2 regions of the Streptomyces sp. NPDC059816 genome follow, and region 1 is predicted to be linked to the other one. Evidence: predicted binding sites of a transcription regulator. Region 1 holds the regulator's gene; the other holds the start of a gene.
What was found. Region 1 encodes HrcA, which represses chaperone genes, less so after heat shock. Its sites were predicted from a motif close to TTNGCACTCNGNNNNNCNGAGTGCNAA; they were not measured.
Positions count from the first base shown of each region.

Region 2: a site for HrcA is predicted at 1,847-1,873, ahead of groES (co-chaperone GroES). Genes of this name have one in related genera too.

Region 1 covers NZ_JBHWIQ010000005.1:98,325-102,738, reverse strand. The annotation lists gene dnaJ (molecular chaperone DnaJ) at 1-1,063, opposite strand, end outside; gene hrcA (heat-inducible transcriptional repressor HrcA) at 1,064-2,080, opposite strand; gene ACFV88_RS08860 (MBL fold metallo-hydrolase) at 2,343-3,071, shown strand; gene ACFV88_RS08855 (DUF3097 domain-containing protein) at 3,166-3,975, shown strand; gene ACFV88_RS08850 (hypothetical protein) at 4,067-4,414, shown strand, end outside.
Region 2 covers NZ_JBHWIQ010000017.1:127,870-132,283, reverse strand. The annotation lists gene ACFV88_RS22695 (polysaccharide deacetylase family protein) at 1-897, shown strand, start outside; gene ACFV88_RS22690 (polysaccharide deacetylase family protein) at 894-1,745, shown strand; gene groES (co-chaperone GroES) at 2,018-2,326, shown strand; gene groL (chaperonin GroEL) at 2,452-4,077, shown strand.

The DNA of each region.
Region 1 (4,414 bases):
GGCGCTCCTCACCGCGCAGCTTCGCCAGCTCCCGCAACAACCGCTCCTGCTCGGCATCGAGCTTGGACGGGGTCTGCACCTCTACGTGCACGATCAGGTCACCCCGACCGCCGCCCCGCAAATGCGTCACGCCCCGACCGTGCAAGGGGATCGACTGGCCGGACTGGGTACCGGGCCGGATGTCGATCTCCTCCATGCCGTCCAGGGTCTCCAACGGCACCTTGGTGCCCAGCGAGGCCGCCGTCATCGGCAGCGTCACCGTGCAGTGCAGATCGTCACCGCGCCGCTGGAAGACCGCGTGCGGCAGCTCGTGGATCTCGACGTACAGGTCACCGGCGGGGCCGCCGCCCGGGCCGACCTCGCCCTCGCCCGCGAGCTGGATGCGGGTGCCGTTGTCGACACCGGCCGGGATCTTCACCGTCAGGGTGCGACGGGAACGGACCCGGCCGTCGCCCGCGCACTCCGGGCACGGGGTGGGCACGACCGTGCCGAAACCCTGGCACTGGGGGCAGGGACGCGAGGTCATGACCTGGCCGAGGAACGACCGGGTCATCTGCGACACCTCGCCCCGACCGCGACACATGTCACAGGTCTGGGCACTGGTGCCGGGCGCCGCGCCCTCGCCGTTGCAGGTGTTGCAGACGACGGCGGTGTCGACCTGGATGTCCTTGGTGGTCCCGAAGGCCGCCTCGTCCAGCTCCACCTCCAGCCGGATCATCGCGTCCTGACCGCGCCGGGTGCGGGAGCGGGGACCGCGCTGGGACGCCGTTCCGAAGAAGGCGTCCATGATGTCGGAGAAGTTGCCGAAGCCACCGGCGCCGAAGCCGCCGGGTCCACCGCCCGCCTGGGACAGCGGATCGCCGCCGAGGTCGTAGACCTGCTTCTTCTGCGGGTCCGACAACACCTCGTAGGCGGCGTTGATCTCCTTGAACCGCTCCTGGGTCTTCGGATCGGGGTTGACGTCCGGATGCAGCTCGCGCGCGAGCCTGCGGAACGCCTTCTTGATCTCGTCCTGGGACGCGTCGCGGCGTACGCCTAGTACGGCGTAGTAGTCCGTGGCCACTTACGACTCCGCCAGGATCTGTCCGACGTAACGTGCCACTGCGCGTACTGCTCCCATCGTTCCCGGGTAGTCCATGCGGGTCGGGCCGACCACGCCGAGCTTGGCGACTGCCTCGCCGCCCGAACCGTAGCCCACCGACACGACGGACGTGGAGTTGAGCCCCTCATGGGCGTTCTCGTGACCGATCCTTACGGTCATGCCCGAATTCTCCGCCTCGCCGAGGAGCTTGAGGAGGACGACCTGCTCCTCCAACGCCTCCAGGACGGGCCGGATCACGAGGGGAAAATCATGTCCGAAGCGGGTGAGGTTGGCGGTACCGCCGATCATCAGCCGCTCCTCCGTCTCCTCGACCAGCGTCTCCAGCAGAGTGGAGAGGATGGTCGAGACACTGCCCCGGTCCTCGGTGTCGAACACCTCGGGCAGGTCCTGCACCAGTTGCGGCACGTCGGCGAACCGACGAGCCGCGACCCGGCTGTTGAGCCGCGCCCGCAGATCGGCGAGCGAGGTCTCGCCGAACGGAGCCGGGCAGTCGACCATCCGCTGTTCCACCCGACCGGTGTCGGTGATCAGGACGAGCATCACCCGGGCCGGGGCCAGCGACAGCAGTTCCACGTGCCGCACCGTCGAACGGGTCAGGGACGGGTACTGCACCACGGCGACCTGCCGGGTCAGCTGCGCCAGCAGCCGGACCGTGCGGCCCACGACGTCGTCGAGGTCCACCGCCCCGTCGAGGAAGTGGTGGATGGCGCGCCGTTCGGGGGCCGTCATCGGCTTGACCCCGGCCAGCTTGTCCACGAACAGGCGGTACCCCTTGTCGGTGGGGATGCGCCCCGCACTGGTGTGCGGCTGGGCGATGAACCCCTCCTCCTCCAGTGCCGCCATGTCGTTACGGACCGTAGCCGGGGAGACGCCCAGGCGGTGCCGTTCGGTCAGCGCCTTGGAGCCGACCGGCTCCTCCGTGCCGACGTAGTCCTGGACGATGGCGCGCAACACTTCCAGCCTGCGTTCACTGAGCATCGCGCACCTCCCGTTCCTCTGGTTCCCTCTGCGTCGACGCGGGCCCGAACCGGCCCCGCGGAACGGTGCCTGGCACTCATGACAGTCGAGTGCCAGCGTTCCCAGCCAAGTGTACGGCCGGTGGGTACGCACGTAGCAAGGCCGTGTCACGAGCCACTGCGCCGCGCCGTCCGGCCACGCGTCCCGGCCGGCCGGCCGACCGTGCGCCCGCCGGGTCCGGGGCAAAGCCGCGTGCCCGCCGGGAATGACCTAGCGTCACGGTATGCGGACGACACGGGACATCCCCTGGGCGACGGAGGGCTGGGAGCGGATCGGGCCCCGGACGGGACGGCAACGGCTGCCCGGCTGGGACTGCACGGTCGGGCTGGTCGCGGGCGAACGGGCGGCCCTGCTGGTGGACGCGGGCTCCACCCTGCGGGAGGGCGCCGAGCTGCGGGAGCAGACCGAGCGGCTGCTCGACGGCGGGCACGTCACGCACCTCGCACTGACCCATCCGCACTTCGACCACGTCCTCGGCGCGCCGGCGTTCCCCGGGGCGACGGTGTACGGGGCGGCCGGAATCGGTGCGCTGCTGGTCGCGGGGCGGGAGGAACTGCGGGACGACGCGGTGCGGTACGGGGTCGACCCCGGTGAGGCCGCGGCGGCGGCCGGGGCGCTGCGCGCGCCCGGGGTGGAGGTGACGGGGACGCTGGCCCTGGACCTGGGGGGCGTGTCGGTCGTCCTCGCGGACGTGGGACCCGGGCACACCGGGCAGGACCTGGTCGTGGTCGTCGCCGGGGAACCCCTGGTGGTGTTCTGCGGCGATCTCGTCGAGGAGTCCGGGGAGCCGCAGGCGGGGCCCGATGCGCACCCGGCGGCGTGGCCGGGCGCGTTGGACCGGGTGCTCGCGCTCGGCGGGCCGAGCGCACGGTACGTGCCGGGGCACGGGTCCGTGGTGGGGTCGGCGTTCGTCACGGCCCAGCGGGACGTGCTGCGCACGGCGGCGGGCTGAGGCACGGGCGGGCGGGGCGCCGGGCTGGGGCGGGGCCTGGGGCTGGGGCGAGGTCTGGGGCTGGGGCCGGCGCTGGGCGTTCTATCGTCGCGGGATGCGTCAGTACTCAGCGGATCTGACTCCGCCCTGGAAGAAGCAGAGCGCCGCACCCGAGGTCCCCGCGGAGGCGGACCTCGTGGTGGAGGAGGTCGCGACGGGGTTCTGCGGTGCAGTGGTCCAAGTGGAGGCGGGCACCGTCACCCTGGAGGACCGGTTCGGCAAGCACCGGGTCTTCCCGATGGAACCGCGCGGGTTCCTGATCGACGGCAAGCCGGTCACCCTGGTCCGTCCCGGGCGCCCGGCCCCCGACCGCCCCACGCGCACCGCCTCCGGTTCGGTGGCCGTACCGGGGGCGCGGGCACGGGTCGCACGCGCCGGGCGCATCTACGTCGAGGGCCGTCACGACGCCGAACTCGTCGAGAAGGTGTGGGGTGACGACCTGCGCGTGGAGGGCGTGGTCGTGGAGTACCTGGAGGGCGTGGACGACCTGCCGGCGATCGTCGCGGAGTTCGCCCCGGGCCCCGACGCCCGGCTCGGCGTCCTGGTGGACCACCTGGTGCCCGGCAGCAAGGAGTCCCGGATCGCGGCCTCGATCACGGACCCGCACACCCTGGTCGTCGGCCACCCCTTCGTCGACGTCTGGCAGGCGGTGCGGCCCGCCGCGCTCGGCATCGCCGCCTGGCCGCGGGTGCCGCGGGGGCAGGACTGGAAGACGGGGGTGTGCACCGCCTTGGGCTGGCCCGCCAATACGGGCGCCGCCTGGCAGCACATCCTGTCCCGGGTGCACAGCTACAAGGACCTGGAGCCGGAGCTGCTCGGGCCGGTCGAACACCTCATCGACCATGTGACCGTCGGCTTCAGCTGACCGCCCGACTGCACCGGAGCCCCCTGCGCACCCCATCGACGCCGAGCGAACCGACGGGGCCGCCGCGCGGGCCGAACGGCGAAGCGGCCAGTTGCTGTTGCTCCTGCTGTGGCCGATCGCGCTGCTCGCCGAGGCCCTGCTCGACCTGCTCGGCGGCACCCTGTGGTGGGCGGTGCTGGCCGCCCTCGTCGGATGGCCCCTGCTCGCCCGCCGGTGGCCGCGACTGTGGGAGTGGCGCGGACCGGAGCACGGGGTCCGCCCGCTCGGCGCGCACGCCACGGCGGCGCTGCTCGTCGGTCTGCTGGCCGCCCCCGGGGAGCGGGGGACCGCGTCGCGCCCGCCGGACGTCACGGCCACCCCCTCGGCCGGGCCCGGCGGCCCCCCTCGCCCTGTCCCAGCCGCTCCGTCCCGTCCGCACCGCCCCGGCCCACGGGCCTGC
Region 2 (4,414 bases), on a different contig from region 1:
GCCACGACCGCCCTCGCGGGCTGCGGCGCGGAGGCCGAGCCGACGAAACCCGCCGCCTCCGGCCGGGCGGGCGGCGCCCCGGGCGAACGCGCCGAGCAGGGAAAACAAGCCAAACAGGCCAAGGGGGCCAAGGAGGCGAAGGAAGCCGCGGAGGCCGCCGCCGCCCGGAAACGGACGATCGCCGCCGCCCGGCTCGCCACCGCCAAGCGCTGGGGACTCGCCAAGGCCCCGCTGACCGCGCCGCCCCCGCCCGCCGTCAAGCCGAAGATCACCACCAGGGCCGGCTTCGAGGTCGAGGGCCACGAGGACCTGCCGCCGGTCTTCACCACGATCCCCACCAAGGACAAGGTCGTCTTCCTCACCATCGACGACGGCGCCGACAAGGACCCGGCGCTGATCAAGATGCTGGAGGAACTCGACGTCCCGTACACCGCGTTCCTCAGCGACTACCTGGTCAAGGAGGACTACGGCTACTTCCGCAAGATGCGCGACGCCGGGGTCACCCTCAACAACCACTCGCTGACCCACCCGTACCTGCCGGGCCTGTCCTACGCACAGCAGAAGCACCAGATCTGCGGGATGCAGGACGTCATCCAGAAGCAGTACGGGACCCGCCCCACCGTCTTCCGCCCGCCCTACGGCAACTACAACGAGGACACCCTGCGCGCCGCGAAGGCGTGCGGCATCGCCCAGGTGCCGCTGTGGAACGAAGAGGTCTTCGTCGACCGCTGGGAGTACCGCGAGTACGACAAGAGCCTGCGGCCCGGCGACATCGTCCTCACCCACTTCCGCGGTCGCAAGGACTGGGACGGGACCATGCCCGACACCATCCGCCGGTTCCTGGGGCTCATCACCGACCAGGGCTACGCCGTGGCGAAGTTGGAGGACTATCTGTGAGTGCCCGCGGGCGGTCCGCGCGACGCGTTCCGCCGCGCCGGCTGGCCGCCCTGCTGGTCGTCGGGGCCCTCGCCCCGGCCCTCACCGGCTGCGCGCACCCCGCTGACCGGGCCGACCCGGCCGACGGGGTGCGCCGGACCGCCTCGCGCGAGGGCGACCCGGCACCGAACCCGGCGCCGGACGCGCACCGCCGCTGGGGGCTGACCGCACCGCTCACCCCCGCCCCGCTCACCCCCGCACCGCGGCCCGCGCGCCCGGGCGGGGCGAGCGCCCCCGGCGCACCCCCGGCCACCGACCTCGCGCCCGTGATCGACCGCGTCCCCACCCGGGACCCGGTCGTCTTCCTGATCTACGGCGACGGCGTGGGCCAGGACCCCCGGTTCGGTGAACTCGTCCGGGACCTGCGCCTCCCGGTCACCGTCTTCCTCACCGACCGGGCCCCGGGCCCCGGCCACGCCGAACTGGCGCGGCTGCGGCCCTTCGGCGTGGACGTGCAGAACCACACCCTCGACCACCCCTACCTGCCCGGCCTGCCCTACGCCGGACAGCGCGCCGAGATCTGCGGCCAACGCGACAAACTGCACGGCCGCTTCGGCGTCCGGCCGGACCTGCTGCGCCCGCCCCACGGGGCCCATGACCGCGAGACGCTACGGGCCGCCGCCGACTGCGGCATGGCCGCCGTGGTCACCGGTCGACCCGTCCCCGCCCCGGACGCCCGGCCGAACCCCGGGGACGTCCTCGTCGCCGACCCCCCGGCGGGCACCTCCGCCACCACCGCGACCCTCCGGCTGCTACGCCGCGTCCAGGCCCTGGGCCTCGCCGTCGCCCGGCTCACCGACTACGTCTGAACCCCCGCGGACCCGGCCCGACGGCTGCCTTCCGAGGTCCGTTCCGAGGTCGTTCCGGGGTCGTTCAGGGGGGCTTTCCGGACGCTCGGACGGAGGGCGCGTTGGCACTCCGCTTGACCGAGTGCTAATCGCGGTCATAGTCTCGGCCCTGGCACTCTCCACTGGTGAGTGCCAGCAGCGACAGGCAGGTCCGGCACCCGCGACGACGGATCCACCTGGTCGCCACCTCAGACAGTTAACCCCGTGAGATCTCCGAAGGGGGAGGTCGGATCGTGACGACCACCAGCTCCAAGGTTGCCATCAAGCCGCTCGAGGACCGCATTGTGGTCCAGCCGCTCGACGCCGAGCAGACCACGGCTTCGGGCCTGGTCATTCCGGACACCGCCAAGGAGAAGCCCCAGGAGGGCGTCGTCCTGGCCGTGGGCCCGGGCCGTGTCGAGGACGGCAAGCGCGTCGAGCTCGACGTAGCCGTCGGCGACGTCGTTCTCTACAGCAAGTACGGCGGCACCGAGGTGAAGTACAACGGCGAGGAGTACCTCGTCCTCTCGGCCCGCGACGTGCTCGCGATCATCGAGAAGTAGTTCACCGAGCGCAACGAATCTTGTTGTGTGCTGCGCCCCTGGCCCCCCGCGAAGCTGAGCCGGGTGCCGGGGGCGCGGTCCGTTTACCGCTTTCCTGCAGTTTCTGAGAGGGCTGAACCGCTCCCATGGCGAAGATCCTGAAGTTCGACGAGGACGCCCGTCGCGCCCTTGAGCGCGGCGTCAACAAGCTTGCCGACACCGTCAAGGTGACGATCGGCCCCCGTGGCCGCAACGTCGTCATCGACAAGAAGTTCGGTGCCCCGACCATCACCAACGACGGCGTCACCATCGCCCGTGAGGTGGAGATCGAGGACCCCTACGAGAACCTCGGCGCGCAGCTGGTGAAGGAGGTGGCGACCAAGACCAACGACATCGCGGGTGACGGCACCACCACCGCCACCGTGCTCGCCCAGGCCCTGGTCAAGGAGGGCCTGCGCAACGTTGCCGCCGGTGCCTCCCCGGCCTCCCTGAAGAAGGGCATCGACGCCGCGGTCAAGGCCGTCTCCGACGAGCTGCTCGCCACCGCGCGCCCGATCGACGAGAAGTCCGACATCGCGGCCGTCGCCGGGCTCTCCGCCCAGGACCCGCAGGTCGGCGAGCTGATCGCCGAGGCCATGGACAAGGTCGGCAAGGACGGTGTCATCACCGTCGAGGAGTCCAACGCGTTCGGCCTCGAACTGGACTTCACCGAGGGCATGGCCTTCGACAAGGGCTACCTGTCGCCGTACTTCGTGACGGACCAGGAGCGCATGGAAGCCGTCCTGGAAGACCCGTACATCCTCATCAACCAGGGCAAGGTCTCCTCCATCCAGGACCTGCTGCCGCTGCTGGAGAAGGTCATCCAGGCGGGTGGCTCCCGGCCGCTGCTGATCATCGCCGAGGACGTCGAGGGCGAAGCCCTGTCGACCCTGGTGGTCAACAAGATCCGCGGCACGTTCAACGCCGTCGCCGTGAAGGCCCCCGGCTTCGGTGACCGCCGCAAGGCGATGCTCGGCGACCTCGCCACCCTCACCGGTGCCCAGGTCATCGCCGAGGAGGTCGGCCTCAAGCTCGACCAGGTCGGCCTGGACGTGCTGGGCACCGCCCGCCGCGTGACGGTCAGCAAGGACGACACCACCATCGTCGACGGTGGCGGCAACTCCGAGGACGTCGCCGGTCGCGTGGCGCAGATCAAGGCCGAGATCGAGAACACCGACTCCGACTGGGACCGCGAGAAGCTCCAGGAGCGCCTCGCCAAGCTCGCCGGCGGCGTCTGCGTGATCAAGGTCGGTGCCGCGACCGAGGTCGAGCTCAAGGAGAAGAAGCACCGTCTGGAGGACGCCATCTCCGCGACCCGCGCCGCGGTCGAGGAGGGCATCGTCTCCGGTGGTGGCTCCGCGCTCGTCCACGCCTCCAAGGTGCTGGAGGGCAACCTCGGCAAGGAGGGCGACGAGGCCACCGGTGTCGCCGTCGTCCGTCGCGCCGCCGTCGAGCCGCTGCGCTGGATCGCGGAGAACGCCGGCAAGGAGGGCTACGTCATCGTCTCCAAGGTCGCCGAGCTGGAGGCCGGACACGGCTACAACGCGGCCACCGAGGAGTACGTCGACCTGGTCAAGGCCGGCGTCATCGACCCGGTCAAGGTGACCCGCTCCGCGCTGGAGAACGCCGCGTCCATCGCTTCGCTGCTGCTCACGACCGAGACGCTGGTCGTTGAGAAGCCGGCGGAGGACGAGGGTGACGCTGGGCACGGTGGTCACGGCCACTCGCACTAAGTCTGACGCTGCACAGTGACGGGCCCCGGTCCGGCCCCCTCCCCAGGGGTGCCGGCCCGGGGCCCGCCTGCGTCGTCCCGTGCGGGTGCGTCCAGGCGGGGGTTCGCTGTCCTGCGGGGTGCGCTGTGGTTGCTCGCGCAGTTCCCCGCGCCCCTATCGGGGCCCGTCCCGGCCGGGGTGCGTTGTTCTGTGGGGTGCGTTCCGCTGTTGCGCAGTTCCCCGCGCCCCTGGATCTCGGGGGCTTCTCGCCGTCGTCGTCCGCCCAGCAGCGCACCCGCACAGGCCAGCGGACCCCGGCCAGGACGGGCCCGATAGGGGCGCGGGGAACTGCGCAAAT